One region of the Streptacidiphilus sp. MAP12-16 genome, then DNA from elsewhere that is predicted to be linked to it. Evidence: riboswitches for the same ligand, from Rfam matches in the RefSeq annotation. Region 1 holds a riboswitch; each other region holds the start of a gene.
The links. A riboswitch is a leader RNA that binds a small molecule or an ion and turns the genes downstream of it on or off. The one in region 1 is predicted to bind cyclic di-AMP.
Positions count from the first base shown of each region.

Region 2: another riboswitch for cyclic di-AMP. It lies ahead of ABIA33_RS35785 (M23 family metallopeptidase); the one in region 1 lies ahead of ABIA33_RS05425 (transglycosylase family protein).
Region 3: another riboswitch for cyclic di-AMP. It lies ahead of ABIA33_RS32965 (transglycosylase family protein); the one in region 1 lies ahead of ABIA33_RS05425 (transglycosylase family protein).

Region 1 is NZ_JBGCBY010000003.1:337,006-346,625, forward strand. It holds gene ABIA33_RS05400 (cytochrome P450) at 1-717, shown strand, start outside; gene ABIA33_RS05405 (hypothetical protein) at 700-906, opposite strand; gene ABIA33_RS05410 (winged helix-turn-helix domain-containing protein) at 1,196-2,059, shown strand; gene ABIA33_RS05415 (HAD family hydrolase) at 2,087-2,833, shown strand; gene ABIA33_RS05420 (phosphotransferase) at 3,229-4,167, shown strand; cyclic di-AMP (ydaO/yuaA leader) riboswitch at 4,274-4,430, shown strand; gene ABIA33_RS05425 (transglycosylase family protein) at 4,436-5,152, shown strand; gene eno (phosphopyruvate hydratase) at 5,327-6,613, shown strand; gene ABIA33_RS05435 (septum formation initiator family protein) at 6,697-7,134, shown strand; gene ABIA33_RS05440 (DUF501 domain-containing protein) at 7,198-7,818, shown strand; gene ABIA33_RS05445 (exopolyphosphatase) at 7,815-8,750, shown strand; gene ABIA33_RS05450 (NAD(P)/FAD-dependent oxidoreductase) at 9,067-9,620, shown strand, end outside.
Region 2 is NZ_JBGCBY010000043.1:18,438-28,057, forward strand. It holds gene ABIA33_RS35745 (ATP-binding protein) at 1-655, opposite strand, end outside; gene ABIA33_RS35750 (ABC transporter substrate-binding protein) at 1,034-1,990, shown strand; gene ABIA33_RS35755 (MarR family winged helix-turn-helix transcriptional regulator) at 2,156-2,713, opposite strand; gene ABIA33_RS35760 (MFS transporter) at 2,857-4,224, shown strand; gene ABIA33_RS35765 (undecaprenyl-diphosphate phosphatase) at 4,350-5,273, shown strand; gene ABIA33_RS35770 (thioredoxin family protein) at 5,480-6,094, shown strand; gene ABIA33_RS35775 (bile acid:sodium symporter family protein) at 6,445-7,422, shown strand; gene ABIA33_RS35780 (VOC family protein) at 7,452-7,856, shown strand; cyclic di-AMP (ydaO/yuaA leader) riboswitch at 8,029-8,158, shown strand; gene ABIA33_RS35785 (M23 family metallopeptidase) at 8,171-9,046, shown strand; gene ABIA33_RS35790 (hypothetical protein) at 9,244-9,546, opposite strand.
Region 3 is NZ_JBGCBY010000035.1:40,509-50,128, forward strand. It holds gene ABIA33_RS32960 (serine/threonine-protein kinase) at 1-363, opposite strand, end outside; gene ABIA33_RS32965 (transglycosylase family protein) at 543-1,676, opposite strand; cyclic di-AMP (ydaO/yuaA leader) riboswitch at 1,682-1,874, opposite strand; gene ABIA33_RS32970 (GntR family transcriptional regulator) at 2,402-3,073, shown strand; gene ABIA33_RS32975 (dihydrodipicolinate synthase family protein) at 3,083-4,045, shown strand; gene araD (L-arabinonate dehydratase) at 4,042-5,808, shown strand; gene ABIA33_RS32985 (SpoIIE family protein phosphatase) at 5,833-7,971, opposite strand; gene ABIA33_RS32990 (hypothetical protein) at 8,154-8,417, shown strand; gene ABIA33_RS32995 (hypothetical protein) at 8,524-9,048, shown strand; gene ABIA33_RS33000 ((2Fe-2S)-binding protein) at 9,157-9,620, shown strand, end outside.

The DNA of each region.
Region 1 (9,620 bases):
GGCCCGCGCGGCGGCGTGGCCCGCTCCGTGAAGAAGATACGGACGTACCTCGCGGAACTGATCCACCGCAAGCGCGCCGACCTCGGGGACGACCTGATCTCCGACCTGATCCGCGCCAGTGACCACGGCGAACACCTCACCGAGAACGAGGCCGCGGCGATGGCCTTCATCCTGCTCTTCGCCGGCTTCGAGACCACCGTCAACCTCATCGGCAACGGCCTGTACGCGCTGCTGACGCACCCCGAGCAGCGCGCGCAACTCCAGGCGTCGCTGCACCGGGGCGAAACCGGACTGCTCGCCACCGCCGTCGAGGAACTGCTGCGCTACGACGGTCCGGTGGAGCTCGCCACCTGGCGCTTCGCCACCAGCCCGATCACCCTCGGCGGCCAGGACATCGCCGTCGGCGACCCGGTCCTGGTCGTCCTCGCCGCCGCCGACCGGGATCCGGCCCGCTTCGACCAGCCCGACCTGCTCGACCTCACCCGCCGCGACAACCCGCACCTGGGCTTCGGCCTCGGCATCCACTACTGCATCGGCGCCCCGCTGGCCCGCCTCGAGGCCCAGTACGCCCTTGCCGCCCTGCTCTGCCGCCTCCCCGACCTCCAACTCGCCGCCACCCCCGCCGACCTCCGCTGGCGCGGCGGCCTCATCATGCGCGGCCTACGCCAGCTTCCAGTCAGCTTCACACCTGAGGGTCAGTCAGATGATGTGCAGTAGGTAGGCCACCAGGCAGGCGCCTACCACGGTCAGGCAGCTCTTGATCGCGATGTCCCCGCTCTGGCCCCTGAGCAGGATGTTCGGTGCGACGAACAGGAACCACAACTCGCTGCAGTGCTGCTGGAGCCGGTAGTTGAGCAGCATCAGCAGAAAGACGTACAGGGCTTCCTTGGGCGACCTCGGCTTCATGGATACCTCCAGTGGACCCCGCTCGAATGGGGGGTGGGGCACGTGAAGGCGTCAGGCATCGTCGACTTCGGCCACGCGGATCCCCAAGCCAGTCAGGTTCGGTCAGATCTACGCGCATCTGCCGCAAGCTGCCTGGTCTCTACTGTCAGAATTCCGAACTTGGCTGATCGATAAACTGACAAGCAGTCAAGAGGTCTGCGGCTCCCCATAGCTGGCTGAAAGTTGTAACCTGGCATGGGTGGGTATGGAGGCCGGTGTGAGCCAAGAGTCGCAGTCTTCCGTTCAGCGCGTGGTGGAAGCCCTCCGCGCCGAGATCGCACAGCTTCAGCCAGGCGCCAGGCTGCTCTCCCAGCACGCTCTGTCGGAACGGCTCGACGTCTCCCGAGACACCGTCCAGCGGGCGCTCAGGGAGCTTCGCGCGGAAGGTCTGATCACCTCCACGACAGGTAGCGGATCGTTCGTCGCCGAGACGACAGGTGAGGGCGGCGATGAAGGGGGAGACGGCGACGAACTGGAGCCGGCCATCATCGCCCTCGACCACTACCTCGACGACGCGCTCCGAGAGGAGCACGTGACCATCGACTTCTTCGGCTTCAGCGCGGAGACGCTCACCACACTGCTCAAGCCCCGGCTCGACCGGCTCAAACTGGCAAGGAGCTTCCACCCCGACTCCCTGAAGATCCGGCTCCTTCTGCCGACGACGGACGTGCGCCTCGCGCTGCCGCGTGCCGTCGACAACCCGAAGGATCCCCGCCCGCTGGAGCGGCTTCGCAGGATGACCACGGGATTCGTGGACGTTCTTCAGGAGGCCGTCAACGAACTGCGGGTGCGCGAGGTGGTTCCGGAGGCGTCGCTCCAGGTGATGGCCGTTCCGATGACCCCGCAGGTCAAGCTCTACGTCATCAACCGCGAGGTGGCCCTGCGTGGTTGGTACGAGGTCGAGAGGGCTCCGGTGGAGGTCCCCGTGAGCGAGGACGGCCGCGAGACCGAGTTGCTGGAGATCTACGACCTGATGGGCCTGGACGCCTCGCTGATCCGCCAACGTCCCTCCGCCGCGCGCAAAGCCCAAACATGGTTCGAGTCGGTCTGGAACACGATCGCGGTCGAGTGGCCGGGTGATGCGGACCAGCTCGCCGGGGATCCTCTGGTCTGATAACCGAGTTACACGGACACTCGTCTGGTGAACTGGATCCGACCCCCCGCTCGCCCCCCTCTCGCCGAGCTCTTCGACGGTGTGGACTACGTGCTCTTCGACTTCGACGGTCCACTGGTGGATCTCTTCGCAGGGCGTCAGGCGCAAGGAATCGCCTCCAGGCTGCTCGACCTCCTGTCGGCTGAACTCCTGCTGGGCGAACTGGACTTCTCCGATCCGACAGATCCGCACGGGATGGTGGCCGAGCTCCGCAGCCTCCTGCGGAGACACCCGGCCCGTTCGAGGAGCGAAGTAGAGCGGCTGGTCAGCGCCACGGAGCGAGCCCTGGTCCGGGAGGAGCGCACAGCCGCGAAGAGCGCGGTCATCACCGAGGGCGCGGACGCGCTGGTCGGCGAGCTGATCCGGCAGGGCCGTGGACTCGCGATCACCAGCAACAACGCCCCCGAGGCAATACGCGCCTTCCTGGCCCTTGAGCAGTCCAGCGGACTCAGAGCCGCTTTTCAGGGGCACATCTACGGTCGGAATCCCGACCCGGACTTCATGAAGCCGGACCCTGACTGCGTCGCCCGTGCCCTGGACGGGCTGGGCTGCAGGGTCACTGACCGGTGTCTGATGATCGGTGACTCCGAATCCGACTTCAAGGCAGCCGCCTCCGCGAAGGTGCGGTTTCTCGGCTTCGCGCCGACCGAGAGGACGGAGGCGCGCCTGCGAGCGGCAGGTGTCCGACACCTGATCGCGCACCTCGATGAGTTGTGCTGGGCGCCCCGCCTCTGACGCCGTGCTACATCGTGGTAACGGAGCCGTGTCCGAGGCGCGGGCAACCTCGTTCCCCACTAGGGTGGCTTTCAAACTCGGCCCCGTCCGGTGCAGAAACCAAGCCATCTTCCTGAGTGCCAGGAGCTGCCATCATCATCAGCAGTGACCTCGTTTCTCCGACCGCAGGTGTGGAGCCCGTGGTGGTTCGGGCACCCGAGGCTGTCTACGACGATCTGGTCAACTCCGTACGGCGAAGAGTCGTCTCCACAGGTGGTTTCCACAACCGGAACTATCGGGTGCGGCTGACCCCGGAGGACGCCTGCACCCTCGGACTGGGCGTCGGCACCTCCCTCCTGCTCCGGGTCCGCCGGTCCGCTCCCGAGCTGCTCCGCGTCCGCCGGCCCACTTCCGAGATGGTCTGGCGAATCTGGCCGAATGAGAGTGCCGTGCTGCGCGTCCTGGAGGACGTTCGTCGCACGTCCACGCGTGGACGGGGCGTCGACGTCCCACAGGTGCTGCACACCGATCCTGACGGCACGGCGGTGCTCATCTACGTCGAGGGCTGGACGCTCGCGGATCGGGTTCCCGCGGGGGCGATCGTACCGGCGTCGTATGTCGACCAGATCGCGCGCTTCTTCGCTCAACTGGTTCGCTTCGAGCGGCAGGACTTGCCGCCGCTCCCGAAACCGTGGGCCCCTGAGGGCGACTCCTCGGCCTTCATGGGGAGCCTGGTGCAGTTCGCCCAGACGAAGCTGGCTGATGCCCATCGGGACGAGTTCGGCTGGCTGCTCCGCGAACTGGGCGTAGGCGACGACGCCATGAGTCGCTTCGGCGCCGGGCTGCCCAAGCTGCAGGGGCGGCCGTTCAGCCTCCTGCACACGGATGTGCACCGGCAGAACATCGTGATCGACACGGCCGATCGGCTTCGGGTCATCGACTGGGAGCACGCGATGTTCGGCGACCCGCTGTACGATCTCGCGACCCATCTGTGCCGGATGCGATATCCAGCGGCGCAGGAGCGACAGGTCATCGCCGCCTGGCGGGACGCCGTCACCGAGGTGTCCCCTGCCCATGCGTTCGGTCTGGAGCGGGATCTGAAGCACTATCTGGCGTACGAGCGCGCGCAGTCGGTCTACCCCGATGTGATTCGCGCCGCACTCACTCTGGGAGTCGCACCGGACGAATCGACGTTCACCCACGCCGTGAAACGCATCGAGGCAGCGCTGGCGACAGCCGCCCCACCTCTGGGTCTTACCCCGATCCTCGGGTGCGACGTGATCCGCAAGCTCTTGCTGGAGTGGCATCGTCAGTGGTCGGTCGCGAGGGTTCTCGCCTCTCAGCAAGCGACTTGAACACCGGCGGTGCCTTGTGAATCATGCGCCTCTCTGCCTAGCCTGCCCGGAACGCCCGCATGCGCGGGCGGCCGCCTCGCGGGACGCCGAGTCCTGCCCAACCGGGGGGCGGAACTCGACTTCTCGAACGGGCAGGAGCGGGGGACCCAGGTAAGTTGCCGCAGCTCGCAAGGCTGCGGCTGGGGGTGAAGGCGCGTCAGCGCCCGGGCTACCTCACGGCCCGAACCCGACAGCTCACCTCGCAGGCGTCGGAGAGGGACACCCTGACATGGTCTTCAACGCGTCTTCCGGCCGCCATCGCAAGCCCCGCACCAGTCAGACCCGGCGCCTGGTCGCCACCGCAAGCCTCGGCACGGCCGGCATAGCCATGCCGCTCATCGCGGCGAGCAGCGCCTCCGCCGCCTCCGTGTCCACCTGGGACCGTGTCGCGCAGTGCGAGAGCGGCGGCGACTGGTCCATCAACACCGGCAACGGCTACTACGGCGGGGTGCAGTTCTCCGCCTCGACCTGGGCGGCGTACGGCGGCACGCAGTACGCGCCGACCGCCGACCACGCCAGCAAGAGCCAGCAGATAGCGATAGCCGAGAAGGTCCTCGCCTCCCAGGGCGTCGGCGCCTGGCCGGTCTGCGGCCCCCAGGCCGGACTCAGCCAGGGCGGCTCCGCGCCCGCCCTCGACACCGCGTCCCCGACGCACACCTCGACCGGGACCACCACGCACAAGTCGGTCACCCACCACCAGTCGACCGGCACCCACACCTCGACCGGCACGCACACCTCCAGCGCTCCGACGGCGACCCCGACCTCCGCTGCCAAGCCGCAGATCGGCCACGGCAACTACACCGTCAAGCCCGGTGACACTCTGTCCGGTATCGCCCGGTCCGCCCACCTCAGCGGCGGCTGGCAGCCGCTGTACCAGGAGAACAAGACCACCGTGGGCGGGAACCCCGACCTGATCCTTCCCGGTCAGAAGCTCCAGGTCGGCTGACCACAGCCGCACCGCGGGCACCTCACCTGACGGAGCCCCTACCCACCAGGTGAACTACTGGTGGGTAGGGGCTCCGTCAGGTGAGACTCGCGTCGGGTCAGGGTGGTCGGACCCTCCGCTGCGGATAGGCTCAGGGGGAAGAGCCCACCGGAGTAATCCACCAAGGAGATGCCTGTGCCGTCCATCGACGTCGTCGTAGCCCGGGAGATCCTCGACTCGCGAGGCAACCCCACGGTCGAGGTCGAGGTCGGCCTCGACGACGGCAGCACCGGGCGTGCCGCCGTTCCGTCCGGCGCCTCGACCGGCGCCTTCGAGGCCCTGGAGCTGCGTGACGGTGACAAGTCCCGTTACGGCGGCAAGGGCGTGGAGAAGGCCGTGCTCGCGGTCATCGAGCAGATCGGCCCGGAGCTCGTCGGCTACGACGCCACCGAGCAGCGGCTGATCGACCAGGCCATGCTCGACCTGGACGCCACCCCCGACAAGTCCTCGCTGGGCGCGAACGCCATCCTCGGCGTCTCCCTCGCCGTGGCCCACGCCGCCTCCGAGGCCAGCGACCTGCCGCTGTTCCGCTACCTGGGCGGCCCCAACGCCCACGTGCTGCCGGTCCCGATGATGAACATCCTCAACGGCGGCTCGCACGCGGACTCCAACGTCGACATCCAGGAGTTCATGATCGCTCCGATCGGCGCGGAGACCTTCTCCGAGGCGGTCCGCTGGGGCGTCGAGGTCTACCACACCCTCAAGGGCGTGCTGAAGGAGCGCGGTCTCTCCACGGGTCTGGGCGACGAGGGCGGCTTCGCCCCCAACCTGGACAGCAACCGTGAGGCCCTCGACCTCATCGTCGAGGCGATCAAGAAGGCCGGCTACACCCCCGGCAAGGACGTCGCGCTGGCGCTGGACGTCGCCGCGTCCGAGTTCTACAAGGACGGCGCATACCAGTTCGAGGGCAAGTCGCTGTCGGCCGCCGAGCTCACCGACTACTACGCCGAGCTGGTCGCCGCGTACCCGCTGGTCTCGATCGAGGACCCGCTGTTCGAGGACGACTGGGAGGGCTGGAAGACCATCACCGCCAAGCTCGGCGACAAGGTCCAGCTGGTCGGTGACGACCTCTTCGTGACCAACCCGGTCCGTCTGGCCCGCGGCATCAAGGAGGGCGCCGCGAACGCCCTGCTGGTGAAGGTCAACCAGATCGGCTCGCTCACCGAGACCCTGGACGCGGTCGAGATGGCGCAGCGCAACGGCTTCCGCTGCATGATGTCGCACCGCTCCGGTGAGACCGAGGACGTGACCATCGCCGACCTGGCCGTCGCCACCAACTGCGGCCAGATCAAGACCGGCGCCCCGGCCCGCTCCGAGCGCGTCGCCAAGTACAACCAGCTGCTGCGCATCGAGGAGATCCTCGACGACGCCGCCGAGTACGCCGGCCGCGGCGCGTTCCCGCGTTTCACGCCGTCCGCCTGAGCTGACACAGATCCCGTGCCCCGCCGTCCGCACCCTCTAGGGTGGGACGGCGGGGCACAGGCATCGATCGGGAGGGCGACGACGTGAGCGGCAGCAAGGGGACGGGCAGCGGCAAGGGCCCCGGCCGAAGGCCGCGCTTCACCGGCCGCGCCGCCGTTCTCGCTCTGGTGCTGTGCTCCCTGGTCGCCGCGCTGGCCTACCCGACCCGCGAGTTCATCGCCCAGCGTGCCCAGATCGCCCAGCAGCGTGCCGCCGCCGAGCAGGCCCAGGCGCAGGTGGACGAGTTGCTCCGGGAGAAGTCCCGCTGGCAGGACCCGGCATATGTGACCGCGCAAGCCAGGGAGCGGCTGCACTACGGCTTCCCGGGCGAGACCCCGTTCACCTCCGTCGACCCGGGCACGGGCACGGGCGCCGCCGGCTCGGCCACGCCGCAGGCCCAGCCGGGCGCGGTGAAGCCACCCTGGTACGACAGCCTTTTCGAGTCGCTGGACTCCGCCGACGCAGCATCAGCCTCGCACTGAAGCGGCCTCGCACTGAAGCAGCCCAGCACTGACGAACGCCCCGCACTGAAGAAGGCCCTGAAGATGACCTCGCAAGACCCCGACCCTGCCGCTGCTTTCGCCACCCCTGCCGTCGCCCGGGAGGACGTCGCCGCCGTCGCCGCCCAGCTCGGCCGGGTGCCGCGCGGGCTGCGCGCCGTCGCCCACCGCTGCCCTTGCGGCCTCCCTGACGTGGTGGAGACGGCCCCGCGGCTGGAGGACGGCACCCCGTTCCCCACCCTGTACTACCTGACCTGCCCGCGCGCCGCCTCCGCGATCGGCACGCTGGAGGCCGACGGTCTGATGAAGGAACAGACCGCGCGCCTCGCCGAGGATCCGGAGCTGGCCGCCGCCTACCAGCGGGCGCACGAGGAGTACATCGCCAAGCGCGACGCCATCGAGGTGCTGGAGGGCTTCCCGAGCGCGGGCGGGATGCCCGACCGGGTGAAGTGCCTGCACGTCCTGGTGGGCCACTCACTGGCGGCCGGGCCCGGAGTCAACCCGCTGGGCGACGAGGCGCTGGCGAAGCTGCCCGAGTGGTGGCGCAAGGGCCCGTGCGTGGTGGTGCCCGGCCCGCCTTCCGAGGAGGACGGCTGGACCGTGGTGCGGTCCGAGGCCGGCGACGGCCACTTCGCGTTCAAGCCCCTCGAGGAGGACGAGAAGTGAGCTTCCAGCGCGTCGCCGCGATCGACTGCGGCACCAACTCCATCCGCCTGCTGGTCGCCGACCTCGATCCCGGGACGGGCGAACTGCGGGAGCTGGACCGGCGGATGACCATCGTCCGGCTCGGCCAGGGCGTGGACCGCACCGGCCGCCTCGCGCCGGAGGCGCTGGAGCGCACCTTCGCCGCCTGCCGCGACTACGCCGCCGCCATCGCGGCGCACGGCATCGACCATCTCGACGCCGGGCACCTGCGCTTCGTCGCGACCAGCGCGTCCAGGGACGCCGAGAACCGCGCCGAGTTCGTGGACGGCGTCCGCGCGATCCTGGGCGTCGAACCCGAGGTGATCAGTGGGGAGGAGGAGGCGCAGCTCTCCTTCACCGGCGCCACCAGGGAACTCGCCGGCTCCAGCCTCGTCCCGCCCTATCTGGTTTTTGACCTCGGCGGCGGCTCCACCGAGTTCGTCCTGGGCACCGACCGGGTCGAGGCGTCGCGGTCCGTCGACATCGGCTGTGTCCGGATGACGGAACGTCATGGCGACGACACCCTGGCCATGCGCGCCGACATCAAGCAGGCGTTGGACCTCGCCGCGGAGGTCGTCCCGCTGACCGGGGCCGCGACCCTGGTCGGCCTGGCCGGCACGGTCACCACGGTGGCCGCGATCGCGCTCGGCCTGCCGGCCTACGACTCGGTCGCGATCCACCACTCCCGCATCCCGCTGGCGCAGGTCCGCGAGGTCACCGAGATGCTGCTGGCGGCCACGCACGACGAGCGCGCGGCCATCCCGGTGATGCATCCGGGACGTGTCGACGTGATCGGCGCGGGAGCCCTGGTACTGCTCGCGATCATGGAGCGGACGGGTGCGAGTGAGCTGGTGGTGAGCGAGCACGACATCCTTGACGGCATCGCCTGGAGTGTCGCCCGAGAAACTTCGTGAATTTCTTCACATGCAGATGCCTACGGATGATGTACCGGTCTGGGGTGTTCGTCCGAATTGCGAGATCGCAGGCCCGCTGACGGGCAGGTGGCAGGCGGTGGCGGGCTGCTTCTGGAGCATCGAAGGCGAAGCCCACACATCGCACGCACAATCGCAACAAGGGCGACGAGCTGCGGCTATGCTCCGCGGGCCGCACGGGGCAGCGGAGACGCGTGTGAGGCGAAGATCCGGGGCCGCGTAGTGTAGCAGGGCACGTCCAGAGGGTCGTGAGTAGGGTCGCACGGAGTGCTCCGAAGGGTGCTGGATACTTTCGGATATGAGCACCACGGAGCGTCCTCGCATTCTCATCGTCGGCGGTGGATACGTCGGCATGTATGCAGCGATGCGCATCCTCAAGAAGATGCGCTACGGAGAGGCGACCGTCACGGTCGTCGACCCGCGGTCGTACATGACCTATCTGCCCTTCCTTCCTGAGGCGGCGGCCGGCAACGTCGCGCCTCGCAACCTCGTCGCCCCGCTGCGGAGCGTCCTGAAGACCGCGGAGGTCCTCACGGGCCACGTCACCGCGGTGGACCAGGAGCGCAAGGTGGCCACCATCCACCCCGCCGCCGGCGACTCCTACGAGCTGCCCTTCGACTACCTGGTCGTCGCGCTCGGCTCGGTCTCCCGCACCTTCCCGATCCCCGGCCTGGCCGAGCACGGCATCGGTATGAAGTCGGTCGAGGAGGCCATCAGCCTCCGGAACCACGTCATCGCCCAGCTCGACAAGGCCGAGTCCACCGCTGACGAGAACGTGCGCAAGCAGGCGCTCACCTTCGTCGTGGTCGGCGGCGGCTTCGCGGGTGTGGAGACCATCGCCGAGGTCGAGGA
Region 2 (9,620 bases), on a different contig from region 1:
TGGTCTCGTAGGCCGCGTGGGCGGTGTCGGCGCGCAGCAGTGCGTCCAGGGTCTCGGTGAGCGGGGCGTCACCGCCCTGGCGTGCGGTCAGTCCCAGCCCGTCGATGAGGGCGTCGGCGGAGGGGCCGTACGCGGAGTCGATGATGTCGGCGGGCAGTTGCCCGGCGCTGATCTGGTCGCGTATCGAGACCAGGCTGTCGAGTTGCTGGAGGGCCTTGTCCTCGGCAGCCGGGAGTGCCGCGCCGAAGGTCTGCCGGACGAGCATGGCCTGGCTGTTGGTGACATGTTCGGCGGCGAGGAAGGCGTCGACCGCCGGGGCCGACTCGTTGTCCCTGCGCCGGTCGAAGCGGGCCCACAGCAGCAGGGCCTGCTGGTGCTCCGCCTGGACGTCGTCGACCAGCTGGGCGACCTGGGCGCTCGCACGGATCAGGTCCGCCTGGTCGCCTGCCGTCTGGGCCTGGCTGATCTGGCTGTTGACGACGACGCCGAAGAGTACGGAGATGACCACGACCGGGACGGCGACCAGGACGTTGAGCTTCTGCCGGAACGGCACCCGGTCGAGGCGCCTCCCGAGCCGGCTGCGGACGCCGGAACTCGGCAGGTCGAGTGTCGAGGGTGCGTCCGATGGCGCTGTGCGCGCGTCCTGGCGGGACAAGCGAATCTCCTCGATCGGCTCCGGCGGCCGGTATCTGACGGTGGCTCGGCCCGAACCGGAACGTTCTCGTCGAATACGTGACCGTGCGGAGACTACCGGCTGCCGGGGGCCCTTGTAGAGGGTGCTTGTGAACATTGTGATACGAAGTCGCCAAAGTCCTTCCCCGGCTCCCGCGAAACCCCTCAGTATCACTGGCCTACGGACGTTGAGGACGCAGGTCAGGCACGGGGCAGGGGCTCGGCTGACACCGATCGGCGATTGGACGTCAGTTGACTGGCCTTGCGGCGAGCGGATTTGATCGTCCGTGAGTTACGACCCAGGTCGTTATGTCGTACTGCCCGCGCACCGCACGCTCCTCCTCACCTTCGGAATGGAACAGTGACTACTACCGGTACCAGCGGCCGTCCCACTCGCATAGCCGCCGCCCTCATCGCCTCTGCCGCCGCCGTCTCCCTCGCAGCCTGTGGCTCCTCGACGAAGTCCGGCAGCAATCCGCTGGCCGCGCCCTCGGCTTCGGCGGGCGGGGCGATCACGGTCGGATCCAACAACTTCCCCGAGAGCATCCTGCTCGCCGACATCTACGGTGAAGCACTCAAGGCCAAGGGGCTGCAGGTCACCTACAAGCCCAACATCGGCAGCCGTGAGGTCACCTACGGCCTGCTGAAGAACGGCACGCTCACCGTCATGCCGGAGTACAACGGCTCGCTGCTGGCGTACCTCGACAAGGCGGCCGTCCCGACCAGCGAGCAGGACACCGACACCCAGCTCAGTGCGAAGCTCGCCCCCGGTCTCGAACTGCTGAACCCGTCCACGGCCGAGGACAAGGACTCGCTCACGATCAACGCGACCACCGCCAGCACCTACAAGCTGACCGCCGACTCCAGCATCGCGGACCTGGCCCCGATCGCGGACAAGCTGACGCTGGGCGCGGCGCCCGAGTTCCAGACCCGCCAGGAGGGAGTGCTCGGTCTGAAGTCCGTCTACGGTCTGACCTTCAAGGGCTTCAAGGCCCTGGACGCGGGCGGCACGCTCACCGAGGCGGCGCTGACGAAGAACGACATCCAGGTGGGTGACATCTTCACGACGGACAGCACGATCAGCGCCCAGAAGTGGATCACCCTCAAGGACCCGAAGAACCTCTTCGGCTTCCAGAATGTGATCCCGGTGGCGCAGAAGTCGGCGCTGCCGCAGAACGGCGTGGACGCCCTCAACGCGGTGTCGGCGAAGCTGGACACGGCGACGCTGCTGGACCTGGACACCAAGATCGGCAGCAAGGGCGCGGACCCGCTGGCCGTCGCCGACGACTGGCTGAAGTCGGTCGGTCTCGCCTCCTGAGGCCCGCCGGTCTCGCCGGCGGCGCTGGTCGCCTCGACCACGCCGGCAGCGCCGGTCGCCTCATCACGTCAGGGCCGTTCGCCGGGTCTCTCCGGCGGGCGGCCCTGTGTGCGTCGGCGGGCTGCCACCACGGGCAGGTCGCCAGGTCGCCAGGTCGCCAGGTCGTCAGGCGTCGAGGTCGTCGCAGCGGCCCAGCGCGTCCGGCTGGTGCTCCTCCACCCGGCGCAGCATTCGGCCCAGCTGCCCGGAGAGCACCGCGCGCTCCTCGGTGGAGACGTCGCGCAGCAGGTCCTCCTCGAACACCGCCGCCATCCGCATCGACTCCAGCCACTTCTCCCGGCCGAGCTGGGTCAGCTCGATGTTCACCCTGACCCGGTTGTTCTCGTCCCTGGTGCGGGTGACCAGCTCCGCCGCAGCCATGCGGTCCACGCGGTGGGTCATCGCGGCCGGGGTCAGGCCCAGTCGCTTGGCGAGCTCGCCGGGGCCGAGCCGGTACGGACTGCCGGCCACGATCAGCGCCTTGAGCACTTCCCAGTCCGCCGAACTGATCCCCAGCTCGTTCAGCTGCCGCCCGTAGGCGACGGTCATCCGCCGGGCGAGCCGGGACAGTGTCGACACGATCGTCTCGACCTGTGGGTCGACCATGGGGAACTCGCGCTGGTACGCGGCGACCTGCTCGTCGATCTGCAGCTCGCCGGGAGGCTCCTGAGGGGTGTCGCTCATGCGGCCGACCCGCTTCGCTCCGTCATGCCGTCCAGTGTCGCATGTCGGCACTAAAGGCTTCTTAGCTATAGCATTTCTCACCGAAGACTTTAATAGTGTAGTCTTTCACTAGAAACAACGACGGCTTCGAGGGGCGGTGCAGCATGACGCGCACGATGCGGCAGAACGACGGGCAGTACGGAACGGCCGCGGGCACGCTGCGCCGCGTCCAGGTCGGCAACGCGCTGAGCGCGTTCGGCAGCGGCTTCACCGTGCCGTACATGTTCGTGTACGTGAACCAGGTGCGCGGCCTCGGCTCGATGACCGCCTGGCTGGTCTTCACCGTCTTCGCGCTGGCCGCGCTGGTCGCGCTGCCCCTCGCCGGACGCGGCATCGACCGCTACGGGGCCAGGCCGGTCCTGGTGGCGGGCGCTGTCACGGCTGCCGCGGGCGCGCTGGCCTTCGGCCACGCCACCGGTAGCGGACACGTCCTGCTGTCCGCGTTCCTGTTCGGCGCCGGGGTCGCCACGGTGCAGCCCGCCCTCGCCACGATGATCGTCCGCTGCTCCACGTCGGAGACCAGGGCACACGCCTTCGGGCTGCAGTTCACGCTGGTCAACCTGGGCATGGGGATCGGGGCGATGATCGGCGGGCAGATCGTGGACGTCAACCGCCCGACCAGTCTGACGCTGCTCTTCAGCATCGAGGCAGTGATGTTCCTGGTGCTCGCCGCGGTCACCGGCACGATCCGGGTCCCGCGTCCGGCTCCGGTCGCGGTCTCCGCCGCAGCCGCCGACCTGCCTGCGGCTGCTTCTGCCGACGCTTCCGCCCCGCGCTCCGGCCTCCGCGCGTTGCTCGCCGACAAGGCGATGGTCCGGATCTGCCTGCTCGCCGGGCTGATCTTCTTCACCTGCTACGGCCAGTTCGAGTCCGGCGTCGCCGCGTACGCCACCGACGTCGTCGGCACCTCGCCGTCCGTCCTGGGCCTCGCTCTGGGCGTGAACACCCTGACCATCGTGGTGCTGCAGATGATCGTCGTCCGGATCACCGCGCGCCGTCGCCGCAGCACGGCCATCGCCGCGACCGGCGTCGTCTGGCTCGCGGCCTGGGCGGCAGCGGCCCTCGCCGGACTGGTCCGCGCCGACGCGGCCGTGGCGACCGTCTCCATGCTCTCCGTCTACATGCTGTTCGGTGTCGGCGAGGCGCTGCTCGCGCCCACCCTCGGGCCGATCGTCGCCGACCTCGCGCCGGCGCACCTGCTCGGCAGCTACAACGCGGCATTCGCGCTGGTGAAGCAGGTCGCCGTGGCGATGGGCCCGGCGGCCGGGGTGCTGCTGGTCGGAGCCGGCATGTCGGCGGCGTACGTCGCGGTGATGGCCGGCTGCACGGTGCTGATCGTGGTGCTGGCGCTGCGCCTGCGGAGGCAGCTGACGGGCGTCCAGGACAACGCCGTGCGCCGGGTGCGGGTGGTCGCGGCCTCCGAGCCGCGGATGGCGCCGGAGCTGGCGGCGGGGCTGCAGCCCGCTGCGTGACAGCAGAGGTGGATGAACGGTAGGCGGCAAAGCGGTGAACAAGCGCTGCGCGGGGGTGGAGGGTCTACAAGCCTGTAGTACTTTCTGACTGCCCACCGTTCGAACTCCCTTGCTGAAGGCCGCAGATGTCCGTCCTCACTTATCCAGAAGCGATCGGCGTCGGCCTGCTCCAGGGCGTCACGGAGCTCTTCCCCGTCTCGAGTCTCGGTCACAGCATCCTGCTGCCGGCCCTGCTCGGAGGCTCGTGGAAGCGGGACCTCAACGTCTCCGCCGCCGACTCGCCGTATCTCAACGTGCTCATCGGCCTGCACCTGGCCACCGCCCTGGCGCTGGTCGTCTACTTCTGGCGGGACTGGGTGCGGGTCATCTCCGGTCTCGTCAGTTCGCTGCGCGAGCGGCGGATCGAGACCGTGGACCAGAAGCTCGCCTGGCTGCTCATCGTGGCGACCATCCCCGTCGGCATAGCCGGGCTCGCGCTCGACAAGGTGTTCCGGGAGTCGCTGGGCAAGCCGATCCCGGCCGCGATCTTCCTGACCCTCAACGGTGTGGTGCTGTACGTCGCGGAGCGACTGCGCCGGGGCGGCAGCGGACGACGGCGCGCCGGGGATGCCGTCGTGGCGCCGGGCGACGAGCAACTGCACCCGGACGAGTTGTCCGACCGCCGGATCACCAAGCTCAGCTGGGGCCAGGCCCTGATCATCGGCGGCGCCCAGATCCTCGCCCTGCTGCCCGGCATCAGCCGCTCCGGAGTGACCATCAGCACGGGCATCTTCAAGGGTCTGCGGCACGAGGACTCCGCGCGCTTCGCCTTCCTGCTCGCGACGCCCGTGATCGGGGCGGCGGCCCTGCTCAAGGTTCCCTCGCTGCTCGGGCACGCCGGGGACGGCATCAGGGGCCAGGTGCTGGCCGGAGCCGTGGCGGCCTTCGTGGCCGGGTACATCGCGGTGCGGTTCCTGACGAAGTACTTCGAGACGCGGACGCTGACGCCTTTCGCGATCTACTGCTTTGTGGCCGGGCTCGGCAGCCTCGCCTATCTGACGCTCGCCTGACGGGTCCGCCTCGCCGGATGGCTGCCATTGGCTGCCATGGCTGCCAACTCGGCGTAGCTTCGTTCGACCACATCCCCCGTACGGGTGATCGGGGCGTGGCCTCCGCGCTGTCGTCCCGTCAGTGGCCCGTTCCTCTGTTCAAATGATCTTCAAGGGTGCGTGACGCACCTCGGGTTCATGCGAAGAGGGTGTGTCATGAAGGTCAGGTGGTGGAGCTGACCGGGCGGGTGGCACTGGTCTGCGTCGTGGCGGCGGCCCTGTTCGGCCTCAGCGGCTGCATCACCGTGTCCGGGAACGGGGCGCGAGGCCAGTACGCCCCGAGCGGCGCGTCCCGACCGGCCGGCGCGAGCGACTCGCTGGGGCTGGCCAGGCCGTTCCTGCCGCTGCCGAGCGTCGTCCCCGCGGCCGTCCCCGACCGCTACGACCCGGCCGCCGACTCCAAGGTGGCCCTCTCCGCCGCCCTCGCCACCGCCCGGACGGACGGCCGCCCCGTACTGGTGGAGTTCGGCTCCGACTGGTGCGAGGACTGCCGGGCGCTCTCCGCCCTGGTGGACACCCCCGGCGTCAACCTGATCCTCTCCCGCAACTACCACCTGGTGACGGTGGACGTGGGGCACTTCGACCGCAACACGCAGCTCGCCGCGACGTATGTGACGCTGGGCCGCAGCGGAATCCCGGCGCTGGTGCTGCTGGCGCCCGACGGATCGATCCGTCGCCCCGCCGAGGACGGGCAGTTCGCCAACGCCAGGGCGCTCACCTCGGACCAGCTGGCGAACACGCTGGTGGACTGGCTCTACCCGATGCAGAGCGGCTCGGGCTGAGTGGCCTATTCCCGGATGGTCGGTAATCCGCTCGTTTGAATGACTTCGGGCGTTCTGGGAGGACTGTGAACGCGGCTCTCTGATCTCATGTCACTGAACGACAGGCGTACGCCCACTCCGGGCCGCAGGCAGAGCCATTGCCATCTCAGGACGGAGGGCACAGCGCCATGGCACACACTCGTCGACTGGTACCCGCATCCGCGTCTCCAGGTCCAGGTCCAGGCTCGGCCCCGGGCCCAGGCCCAGGCGCAGCACTGCACACGCTCGTATCCGGGACAACGCCCGGGCACGGTGCTCGGGGGCTGCTCGCCCGCGTGGGGGCGGGGCTTCAGCGGCAGCTTCTGTGGATCATGGTGGGGGCCTATGTCCTCGCCGCAGCCCTGCCCGAGCCGGGTGAGGCGATCCGGGGAGTCTCGCTGGGCCGGGTCGGGGCCGCCTCCTTCCCGCTCCAGGCGGGACTGCTGGCCGTCATCATCTTCAATGCCGGACTGACCGCGAAGGCCGAGCAACTGCCTCGGCTGCTACGCCGACCCGGGCCGCTGCTCGTCGGCATCCTCTCCAACGCGCTGCTCCCCACGGTCCTGCTCGCAGCCGGCTCGGTCGCGGCCCAGGGATGGCACAACCAGAAGGAGGCACAGAGCCTGCTGGTCGGGCTGGCCCTGATCGGGGCGATGCCGGTGGCCGCGGGAGCAACGGTGTTCGCGCAGGGCAGCGAGGGCAACGCGACACTGAGCCTGGGCCTGGTCGTCGGCTCCACCCTGCTCAGCCCGCTGACCATCCCGCTCGGCCTGCACCTGGGCGGTTTCCTCACCGACGGCGCTTATGCCGCCGACCTGCACGCCATCGCGCGCACGGCCAGCAGTCTCTTCGCCGTTCTGGTCGTCGTCGTGCCCTGTGCGCTCGGCCTGCTCGCCGGGCAATTGTTCGCACGCCTCGGCGTGCCGATACACCGGGCGCTCCCTGCGATTCGGCTGGCGAACCTGTCCGTCGTGATCACCCTCAGCTACACCAATGCCTGCGGGGCGCTGCGGCAGGTGGTCGAGCGGCCAGACCCGGACTTCCTCGTCCTGGTCGTCGTCGCGGCGACGCTGATGTGCGGAAGCTCGTTCCTTGCCGGCTGGGTGATGGCGGGCCGACTCCGGATCCCCCGAGCGGACGCGATCGCACTCACCTACGCCTCCGGGATGAACAACAGCAGCGCGAGCGCGGTCGTCGCCGCGACACGAATGCCGGACCATCCACTGGTGCTGCTGCCGATCCTCGCCTACAGCCTGCTGCAGAAGATCCTGGCCGGCTCGGTGGGGCGCCTTGTGCGCGCATCTCCCTGAACCGGCTGGTGCGGCGCTAGCTTGGCGATATGAGCCAGGGCAGTGACAAGGGCAGCAGCGCGGGCGGCAGTACCGAGGGCGGCAAGGGCCTCGGGCGGCTGGACGAGATCGTCGTGGACTGCTCGGATCCCGGGCGGCTGGTTCGCTTCTGGGCGGTGCTGATGGGTGGTTTCCCAGTCGACCGTTCGGTCGACTGGTCCTACCTGGACCCGCCGGGCGGACAGCCTCGGCTGGCCTTCCAGGCCGTCACGGAGGGAAAGGAGAGCAAGAAGAACCGACTGCACCTGGACATCGAGGTCGACGACATCCCCACGGTCCGGGCCGAGCTGATCGATCGCGGAGCGGAGGCGGTCGGTGAGGTCCAGCACGACGCGGAGGGTGCGTTCCAGGTCATGCTCGACCCCGAGGGCAACGAGTTCTGCCTGGTGCGCTGAGTGGAGCGGCCTGATGGAGGGTCAGGAGGGGTCAAGTCCGGGCGAAATCGGACAAATCAAGTAACGGTCCGGGTCCTGCTCAACTGCACCGCCTGGATCGCTTGGATTCAACCGTCACTGGGATTACCTTTCTATAACGCAACGCGAAGTTCTGCCGTTCGACGGACGGCGTCGCGCGCAGTCGCCTAATCCAGTTGGAACCGGGGAACCACGTACCTGGGGTGAATCAGCCGAAGTCGGCTGTAGGAGACCTTCCTCTCCGAACCCGTCAGCTAACCCGGTCGGCGAGAGGGAAGGAAAGGAGCACGCCGAACGTGGCGTCGTACCAGCCCGCCTGGGCACCCGTGCAGCCGCAGAGGTCCGAGCAGATACCCGACGCGACACCGCAGCGCCTCACAGGCATTGCGCCGTCCACCGTCCTGGGTATCGCGGCGATGGCCGCTGTCGGTGCCACCGGCGCGATCGGCCTGGCCGCACCGGCTTCCGCCGCCGCGAACGATCCCGGGAGCAGCGCGAAGGGCACGCTGATCGCCCAGGAGCACGCCCAGACTTCTCCGTTCGCCCGGACGCTGACCGTGAACTCCACGGCCGCGCACGCGACCGACCCCGGCACGGCGCTGGCCGAGCGGATCAGGATCCAGGCCGCGCAGCAGCGAGCGACCGCGGACGACGCGGCCCGGCGCCAGGCTGCGCAGGTTGCGGCGGCGAAGCAGGCACTGGCCCTGCAGGCGGTGGCGGAGGCAGCGGCCGCCGCACAGGCCGCGCAGGACGCCAGGGATGCGGGACTGCGGCTCGGCGACCTGGTTGCCCCGGTCGCAGGCGCCGTCACCGGTTCGGGGTTCGGGCAGTCCGACTCCTACTGGGCACACCTGCACACCGGACAGGACTTCGCCGCCCCCAGCGGTGCGCCGGTCGTCGCCATCGGCAACGGTACTGTCACGTCCGCCGGTTGGGCCGGAGCCTTCGGATACCGCGTGGTGGAGACGCTGCCCGACGGCACCGAGGTCTGGTACTGCCACCTGTCGGCGATAGGCGTCGGCTCCGGCGAGGTGACCGCGGGCCAGCCCATCGGCAGAGTCGGCGCGACGGGCAATGTCACCGCCCCCCACCTGCACCTGGAGGTGCGGCCGGGAGGCGCGGAGCCCGTCGATCCGGCGGCGTGGCTGGCTGAGCACGGCCTCTCGCTCTGACTCCGTAGCAGGAACCGAAGCGCGCCAGCATATGCGCGCCCCTGAACCCCGACGGTCCCGGTGACACCCCCCGACACCGGGACCGTCGGCCTGCCTGAGTCGGCCTGCCTGAGTCAGCCTGCCTGAGTCGGCCTGCCTGAGTCAGCCTGCCTGGGCCGGATTGCCTGAGTCAGCCTGCCTGGGGTTGAGTGGGCTTGTCAGACGCGGCGGTCCACGGCCGCCCACGACGCAAGGGCCACGCCTGCGGCGACGGTACCGACGGAGGGCCAGGCGCCGAGCTTCTTCGCGAGCGGGTGCGAGCCCGCGAAGGCCGCGACGTAGAGCCCGGTCAGCGCGACCGCGGTGCCCGGGCCTGCGGCCCGCTTCCACTGGGTCGCGGCCACGGCCCCCGCCGCCAGCAGCGCCACCCCGCCCAGCTCGCGCTTCTTGGTCGCCCGGGCGATCCCGAATCCGCCGACGAGTCCGCTCGCCGCGACCAGGGAAGAGGGAATCCGTGCCATCTCCGTACGACCTCCTGCAGTAGTCCGACCACGACCCTAACCCGAGGGGCTCGCCAGCGGGTCCCGGTTGACCC
Region 3 (9,620 bases), on a different contig from region 1:
AACGGAGAGCGGGTCGCGGGCCAGGCGGTCGGCGAGGCTGCCGCCACTGACCAGCTCCATGACGAGCCAGGGGTGCGGATGCTCGTCGGTGTCGACGATGTGATGGATGGTCACGACGTTCGGGTGCTGGAGCCGGGCGAGGGACCGCGCCTCGCGCAGCACTCGCTCGCGCATCTCCCGAGCACCGGCCGGGTCGGCGGCCGCCATCGCCGGGTCGAGCGGGCGGACCTCCTTGAGCGCGACCTCGCGCTGGAGTGCGATGTCGCGCGCCCGCCAGACCAGGCCCATGCCTCCGCCGCCCAGCTGCTGCAGCAGTTCGAAGCGGTCGTCGATGAGCCGTATCGCCGGCCCCCCAGTGTTCATGCCCGACATAGTAGGAGAAGCAGGCACTCGGGGAGACCCGCCGCGTGCTCGACGACCATGGCGGAGGAATCGACGTGCTCCAGGTCACCGATGTCTTTCTCGCCCGGGCGCGCTGAGGGAGCGTGCGGAGAGCCCGGCATGCGTCAGGTTGCATGCCGGGCTCTTCGTTCTCGGGTCGATCAGTACCAGTTGTGCGCCTGCCAGAAGGCCCAGGCCTGGTTGGGGCTGCCGTAGGTGGTGTTCATGTAGTCCAGGGCCCAGCGGAGCTGGGTGGCCGGGTTGGTCTGCCAGTCGGCGCCGGCGGAGGCCATCTTGTTGCCGGGCAGGGCCTGGGGCAGGCCGTAGGCACCGGAGGAGGGGTTGGTCGCGCTGACGTTCCAGCTGCTCTCGTGGGAGATGATCTGGTCGAACGAGGCGAGCTGGTCGGCCGGGACGATCTGCGCGGCGATGGACTGCGGGTCGCCAGTGAGGGTCGAGGCGGAGGCGTTGGTCGCGTTCGAGGTCGAGGTCCCAGTCGAGGTCGCGTTCGACGTCGAGGGCGCGGCCGAATGGGTGCTGCTGCTCTGAGTCGAGGAGGAGGCCGGGGCCGAGTCCTCGTGGTCGGCGGAGGTGGTCGCCTGGCCGCCGCTGAGCACCAGGCGCTGGCCCGGGTAGATCAGGTTCGGGCCGGAGGTCAGAGTCGCCTTGTTCGCCTGGTAGAGCGCCTGCCAGCCACCGGACACGTGGTGGGACTGCGCGATGGTGGACAGCCAGTCGCCGGAGACGACGGTGTACGTGCCGCCGCTGGCGGCGGGCTGCGCGGTCGCGTGCTTCACCGTGCCCGAGGTCGCCGCGTGCTTGGCCGCGGCCGGGGCGGAGGCGGTGTGGCTGCTGGGAACGGACGTGGTGCTGGAGCCGGTTGCCGCGGTGCTGACGTTGGCGGGTGCGCCGCCCTGGCTCAGGCCGGCCTGGGGGCCGCAGATGGGCCAGGCGGTCGGGCCCTGCGAGGCGAGGACCTTCTCCGCGACGGCGATCTGCTGGTCCTTGGTGGCCTGGTCGGCGGTGGCGGCGTACTGGGTGCCGCCGTACGCGGCCCAGGTGGAGGCGGAGAACTGCAGTCCGCCGTAGTACCCGTTGCCGGTGTTGATGGACCAGTTGCCGGTGCTCTCGCACTGGGCGACTGCGTCCCAGGTCGAGACCGGGGCGGCGAAGGCGCTGGTCGTGCCGACCAGCGGGAGGGCTATGCCCGCACCGGCGACACCGGCGGTGGCGACCAGGCGCTTGGTCTGGTTCGTGCGGGGGCGACGATGGCGGCCGTTTCCGGACAGAAGCATGGCAGGAATCCTCTCCGACGCCTGCGAGGTGAGCTGTCGGATTCGGGCCGTGAGGTAGCCCGGCCGCGCTGAGCACGGCTTCACCCCAAGCCGCAGCCCGTTGGGCTGCGGCGACTTACCTGGTTCCCCCGCCCCTGCCGTCGTGGGTGGTTGTGAGCGCCCTTGGCCTCCGGCGGCAGGATTCGGCGTTCCGGAGTTCTGGGTTCCGCTAAGTGCGAACAGGCTGCACGCTAAGCAGAAGGAGGCCTGTACCGCAACTTCCTGTGACGATGGCCACAGGAAGCACAGGTTGGCGTAATGTCCGTATTCTCCTATATAGGTACTACTTGATTTGAAAGTACTGTTTGCATAGGTAGATGCACAATTGACGCAGCGCCAGCTATTGGCCCGGGAGGGCGGTGGCGGGGGTCGCTCCCCCAGAGTCCGGGCTGAACGGGTGTCAGTTGCCGCGAGCAGGACGGGTGGCGGCCACGTAGGAGGATTCTCCTTGGTGACGTCTGATATATGACGAGCTGTGAGGTTACGGCGGCCTGAATCCCCCGTCGATGGATCGCGCAAGCGTGGTGGCACGGGTTGAAGGCTGGAGGGTCCTGGGTGCTGTGACCCTTGACACCTCTCTCGGCCGGTCCTAGCGTCTGCGGCACATCATATATGAGATCTCGATCCGGGCTTCTGGCCCGCCGAGGCACCAGCTTCGCCCGACGCACACCCCTGGAGCCGGAACCGTGTCCGACACACTCGCCCAGCCAGGCCGCTCCCGGCCCGGCGCCCTCCCGTCCCGGACCGAGGCGGTGCTGGACGCCATCAAGCACTCGATCCTCATCGGAGAGCTGAAGCCTGGGCAGGCGCTCGTCGAGACCGAGCTGGCCGAGCGTCTGGGGGTCTCCAAGACACCCGTGCGCGAGGCGCTGAAGACGCTGGCCGGCTCCGGCCTGGTGACCATGAGCCCCTACCGGGGCGCGGCGGTGCGCGAGGTCGACCGGGAGCTGGCGCGCTGCGTATACGACATGCGCCTGCTGCTGGAGCCGGTCGCGGCCGGGCGCACGGCAGTGGTGTCCAGCGGCGACTGGGGCGAGGCGGCGCTCGCGCTGGAACGGGCCGACCAGGCCGCGGACGCGGCCGACCGCTCGCTGGCGAACCGGGCGTTCCACCGGGCCCTCTACGCGGGCTGCGGCAACCCGCTGCTGGTGAAGTCGCTGGATGAGCTGCGGGACCAGACGGCCCTGGTGTCCAGCGCGGCCTGGGCCCGGCAGCCGTCCTGGCAGCGGGAGGCCCAGGAGCACCGGGAGATCCTGCGGGCCGCACAGGCCGGCGACGCGGATCTCGTACGCGAGCTGATGCGCGGCCACATCAGCGCCTTCGTGGCGCGCAACTTCCCCGAGAACGAAGCGGAGTAGGGCAGACCCATGACCTCGGAGACCTCGGAGACCTCGGATTCACCGGACCCGGCCCCGCCGCTGGACCTGCTGCGTGCCCGCTTGTCGACGGTCGTCGCCATTCCGGTGACCCCGTTCCGGGCGGACGGCGAGCAGGTCGACTGGGACATCCACGCCACACTGATCCACCGCCTGGTGGAGCACGGCGTGGAGGTCGTCACCCCGAACGGGAACACCGGCGAGTTCTACACCCTCAACCGGGCCGAGACCCGCCGCGCGGTGGAGTCCACCGTGACGGCGGTCGAGGGCCGCGCGGAGGTGATGGCGGGCGTCGGCCTGGACGTGGCGAGCGCGATCGACGCCGCCCGGCACGCCCGCGACGCGGGCGCCGGGTCGCTGATGGTGCATCAGCCCGTGCACCCGTACCGCTCCGCCGAGGGATGGGTGGAGTACCACCGCAGGATCGCCGAAGCCGTGCCCGAGCTCGGAGTCGTCCTCTACGTCCGCGATCCCAGGATCAGCGGCGAGCAGATCCGTGCACTGGCGGACCTCTGCCCCAACGTGATCGGCGTGAAGTACGCCGTCCCCGACCCGGTCCGCTTCGCGTCAGTGGCACGGGACGCCGGTCTGCACCGCTTCGCCTGGATCGCCGGTCTGGCCGAACTGTCCGCCCCCGGCTACTGGGCCGTCGGCGCCACCGGTTTCACCTCCGGCCTGGTCAACGTCGTCCCGCAGCTCTCGCTGGCGCTGCTGGAGGCCTTGCGCGGCGGCGACTACGCGAAGGCGATGGGGGTGTGGGAGGAGACGCGGACCTTCGAGGAGCTGCGCGCCGCGGACGCCTCCGCCGACAACGTCAGCGTCGTCAAGGAGGCCCTTGCTCAGCTCGGGCTCGCCGGGCGCGCGGTGCGGCCGCCGTCCCGGGTGCTGCCGCAGGACCTGCGCGACCGGATCGCCGGGCTGCTGCGCAGCTGGCAGGCCGGAGGCCGGCTGTGAGCGAGGACGCGGGCGGACCCAGGCGACTCCGCAGCGCCGCCTGGTTCGGCGAGGGCGCCACCGGAGGCAAGCTGCGTGCGTTCAGCCACCGCTCGCGGATGCGCCAACTCGGCTACCTGCCCGAGGAACACCTCGGCAAGCCGGTGATCGCGATCCTGAACACCTGGTCCGACATCAACCCCTGCCACATGCATCTGCGGGAGCGGGCCGAGCAGGTCAAGCGCGGGGTCTGGCAGGCCGGCGGCTTCCCGCTGGAGTTCCCGGTGGCCACGCTGTCGGAGACGTTCCAGAAGCCCACCCCGATGCTCTACCGCAACCTGCTCGCCATGGAGACCGAGGAACTGCTGCGCTCCTACCCGGTGGACGGCGCGGTGCTGATGGGCGGATGCGACAAGACGATCCCGGCGCTGCTGATGGGCGCGGCCAGCGCCGACCTGCCCGCGATCGTGGTGCCGTCAGGTCCGATGCTGCGCGGCCACCACCGCGGGCGGACGCTGGGCAGCGGCACGGACCTCTGGGCGTACTGGGACGAGTACCGTGCGGGCCGGATCGGCGAGTGCGAGATGTCCCAGGTCGAGTGCGGACTGGCCCGCTCCCCGGGCCACTGCATGACCATGGGCACCGCCTCCACGATGACCGCCGCCGCCGAGGCGCTGGGCATGGCGCTGCCCGGCTCGTCCTCCATCCCCGCTGTCGACTCCGCGCACCACCGCATGGCGGCCGCCTCCGGTCTGCGCATCGTGGAACTGGTCGGGGAGAACCTCACCCCGAGCGTGATCATGACCCGGGAGGCGTTCGAGGACGCCGCGGCGACCGTGCTCGCACTCGGCGGCTCCACGAACGCGCTGATCCACCTGGTGGCCATGGCCGGACGGGTCGGCGTGCCGTTCAGGCTGGACGACTTCGACCGGATCGGTCGCGGGGTGCCAGTGCTCGCGGACATCCGCCCGGTCGGGGCCCTGCTGATGGAGGACTTCTACTACGCCGGTGGACTTCCCGCGCTGCTGCGGCAGCTCAGCGAGGTCCCCGGGGCCCTGCACCCGCAGCGCGCGACCGTGGCCGGCCGGCCGTTCGCCGAGTACTACCAGGACGCCGAGGTCCACCAGCCCGAGGACGGCGGACCCGTGGCGATCCGATCGCCGCAGGACCCGGTGGCGGAGGAGGGCGGACTGGCCGTGCTGCACGGCAACCTGGCCCCCGGTGGTGCGGTGATCAAGCACCTCGCCGCCGACCCGAAGCTGCTCAGGCACACCGGCCCCGCCCACGTCTTCGACTCCTACCAGGAGCTGCAGCAGCACATCGACGACCCGGCGCTGGGCATCACCGAGGACACCGTCCTGGTGCTGCGCGGCGCGGGCCCCGTCGGCGGACCGGGGATGCCCGAGTACGGCATGCTGCCCATCCCCGCCTACCTGCTGGAGAAGGGCGTCAAGGACCTGGTCCGGATCTCCGACGCCCGGATGAGCGGCACCAGTTACGGCACCTGCGTTCTGCACGTCTCTCCCGAGGCGTACGCCGGAGGCCCCCTCGCACTCGTCCGCACCGGCGACCGGATCAGCCTGGACGTGGAGCGGCGACTGCTCCAACTCGAAGTCGACGGTGCCGAACTGGAGCGCCGTCGCGCGGAGTGGACCCCGCCGGAACCGAAGTACCAGCGCGGCTACGGCGCCCTCTACGCCGAGCACATCACCCAGGCGGACGAGGGCTGCGACTTCGACTTCCTCGCCGGCTCCGGGCACAACCCCGCGGTAGACCCCCAGTAGCCGCGGACGTGAGCGGGGCGCGCGCTAGGACTTTGCGGAACCGCCACTGGTGTTGGCCGGTGTCGGGTCGGGCAGGAGTTGCTCGGCCCAGATGGTCTTGCCGCGGCAGCCGGGTCGGGTGCCCCAGCGTTCCGTCAGTTGCGCGGTGATGTAGAGGCCGCGGCCGCCCTCGTCGCTGTCGTGGGCGCGGCGCAGGTGGGGGGCCGTGCTGCTGTCGTCGGTGACCTCGCAGATCAGCGTGCGATCGCGGATGAGCCGGAGCTCGATGGGGCCTTCGGCGTAGCGGACCGCGTTGGTGACCAGCTCGCTGACGATCAGTGCGGTGCTGTCCGTCAGGTCCTCCAGATCGGCCAGGCCCCAGGTGGCGAGCTGGGCGGCGGTGAGCTTCCGAGCTCTGGCGACGGCTTCGGGACGGTTGGGCAGTGACCAGGCGGCGGTCTGGTCCGCGTCCAGTGCGCGGGTCCGGGCCAGCAGCAGGACGACGTCCTGCCCGGGCTGCTCGGGGGCCACCGCGTCGAGGATCGCGTCGCAGGCGTCCTGGAGCGAGGACTCCGCGGTCGCGGCGGCTCGGCTGACCCGGTCCAGCGGCAGGTGGAGCGGGCGCGGACCCTCCTGGAGCAGCGCGTCGTTGTGGAGGACCAGGACGCTGCCCTCGGGGAGCGTGCGTTCCCCGACCGTGTAGTGCGCGAGGCCCTCTCCCAGCGGCGGGCCCTCGGGGACGTCGAGGAACTCCGCCGTGCCGTCCGGGAGGAGGACCGCCGGTGGCGGGTGTCCGGCGCGGGCCGTGGTGCAGGCCCGGGTCACCGGGTCGTAGACCGTGTAGAGGCAGGTCGCCGGCTGGCTCTGATCCGGTCGCCGCTCCTGGTCGGCGGCCCTGGCCGGCCCGGTGACCAGGTCGTGCACCCTTTCCAGGATCTCGTCGGGCGGCAGGTCGAGGTCCGAGAGCGCCGCGATGGCGGCGCGCAGCTCTCCCATGGCCGCGGCGGCGTAGCGGTCCTGGCCGGTGGTGGCGCCGAGCGCGAGCGCGACCCGGGCTCCGGAGAGGGGGATCACGTCGAACCAGCCGCCGCCGGACCCGGCAGGAAGGTAGTCGTGCGCGGTCTCCGCGGCGATGTGGACCGCAGGTGGCGGCGGTCGCAGGCTGAGCTGGAGGATCCGCGCCACGGAGCGCTCGCGGTTGTACAGCCGCGCGTTGTCCAGGCACAGCGCGGTGGACGCGGCCAGCTGTTCGGCGAGAGCCAGGTCCTCACGGTCGAACGGCGACGGATCGCGCCAGCGGTAGAAGCAGGCCAGCCCGAGGACGACGCCGCGGGCGCACATCGGCACCACCATGAGCGAGTGCACCCCGGCCGCGCGAAGCCGTGCGCCGCGGGTCCGGTCGAGGTCGAGCCACGCACTGTCCGGGTCCACCTGCTGGATCAGACGTGGCTGCAGGGTCGACAGCACCTGCCGGTAGGGGGTGCCGACCCGGTAGACGCTCACTTCTCCGACGCTGGGTACGCCCTGGTGGACGTCGGGGGCGCCGGAGCGGAAGCCGGCTCGCCGCAGCGGCAGGTTCCCGGTTACCGCACCAGAGGTCGGGGCCTCACCGCACATGACGGAGTCGAGCACGTCCACGGCGACCGAGTCGGCGAGCTGCGGCACGGTCACCTCGCACAGTTCGGCGGCCGTGCGGAAGACGTCCAGGGTTGTCCCGATCGTGGTACTGGCGGTGTTCAGCAGGAGCAGCCGCGCCTCGGCGCGGGTTCGATCGGTGATGTCGACGAGGGCGGTGGCCAGGCCCAGCACCGTCCCGTCGGTGTCCTGGAGCCGGAAGCAGGCTGCCGAGGCCACCGCCTCGACCGGCGGGTCGTCCTTGCTGCGCAGGTGGATCTGCAGGTCGAGCACGGGCTGCCCGGTTTCCAGCACCCTGCGCGCAAGGCCCACGATCTGCTCGGCTCTGTCGACCTCGAAGGCGCGAAGCACCTCAAGCAGCGGTCGGCCCAGCATCCGGTCGACCGGGAACTGCCGGATGAGCCGCGCCGCGGAGTTGACCCGCACGATCCGCAGGTGGGTGTCCATCAGCTGCAGACCGATCGGCGACTGCGAGAACACTGCGGCGAGCACGGCGTCATCCAGGCGGCTCCCGGTGGGGTCGCCGTCAAAGCGCTCCGGAGTGCTCACGACAGGGGCCTGCTCTCAGTGACGGATCCCGACACCGAATCGGATACTTACGATCAAATCACCGCACGGGGTTCGGTCGCGACCGCTGGACGGGCCGACCCGCAGCCCGGACCTGTCTCCTGCGGCGCGGCCACACGGGGGACTCGGCGCATCGCTGGATCGGACGGCTCGTTGGTGCGGGCATGAAGACTCGACACATCCTGGCCCCGGCGCTGCTCGCCGTGGCTGCGGTCGTCACCGCCTCCCCGGCCGCGAGCGCCGCGCAGGCGCCGATGGCGCCCACCGCGCCGATGGCGCCGACCGTGCCGACCGCCGGGAACTACGACGCGGTCTGCGACGAGGTGCAGACCGTCCAGCCTGGTTCCGGCAGCGACTGCTCCACCTTCGCCAGGGTCGGCTCGGCGGTCCCCGGGGTGATCAGCGGGTTGCCCCTGATGGGCGGGTGACACGGGCGGCGCGTGCCTGCGGCGTCACATTCCGGCAACGAGCCGTAAGCGGCCGGGTCGTTGCTGCAAGTCTGGCGCGAGCACGCACAACAGGGGGAGTACGAACATGGCGTTCACCCGGTCGTCGGAGCCGTTCCAGGAACCGCCGCAGCCGCGGTCGCACGGCTCCTTGATGATCGGCATCGCGGTCCTGCTCGTCTTCTTCGTTCCGCTGCTCGTGGTCATCGCCATGGACTCGCGCACCGTACCCGTCCAGGCCGCCACCGGCCCGAGCTCCTCATTACGGCTGCCGCCGCGACCGGCGGGGCCGCCGCTACCGCCGTTGCCGCCGCCCGGGGCGCCATGGCCTCCACCTCCGGGGGCGCCCGTACCGCCGGTGTGCGCCCTCGAATACCGCGTCGCCGCGGACGGCGTCACCGTCACTGCCTGGACCGCGCTGACCACCGTGGCCGGCGAGCTGACCGTCGAGTCCGCCTCCGCAGGGAGCGTCCACCGGCACGACCTGAGCGTGACCGTGGGAGTCCAGGACCTCGCTCTTCCCGCCCCTCTTGCCCAGGAGCACGACCTGCACGCCGTCCTGTCGGGCAGTGCCGGACAGACCTTCAACTGCCTCGTCGGCCCCGAGGCCTGAGCGGGACGCCTCGCGCAGCCGCGAACCCGGGCCTAGGGTTGTTGGTATCAGCGGAATTCTGCCGTTTCGGGCCCGAGTGCCCAGGGCCCGAGAGCCTAGGAGGGGCAGATGGCTCACATCTCCGTGAACGTCGACGGCGTGGCGTACGAGGATGAGGTCGAGCCGCGCCTCCTCCTCGTCCACTACCTGCGTGACCGGCTGGGACTCACCGGTACCCCCGTCGGCTGCGACACCAGCAACTGCGGGGCCTGCACGGTCGACCTGAACGGCGCGAGCGTCAAGAGCTGCTCGGTGCTGGCCGTCCAGGCCGACGGCGGCGAGGTGACCACGATCCAGGGCCTCGCCGTGGGCGACGCCTGGCACCCGCTGCAGAAGTCCTTCCACGAGCAGCACGCGCTGCAGTGCGGCTACTGCACCCCGGGCATGATCATGGCCGCCCGGGACCTGCTCAAGGAGAACCCCGACCCCACCCCCGAGGACGTCCGCCACGCGCTGGAGGGCAACCTCTGCCGCTGCACCGGCTACCAGAACATCGTCCGGGCCGTCCTCGCCGCCGCCGCCGAGCTGCGCCG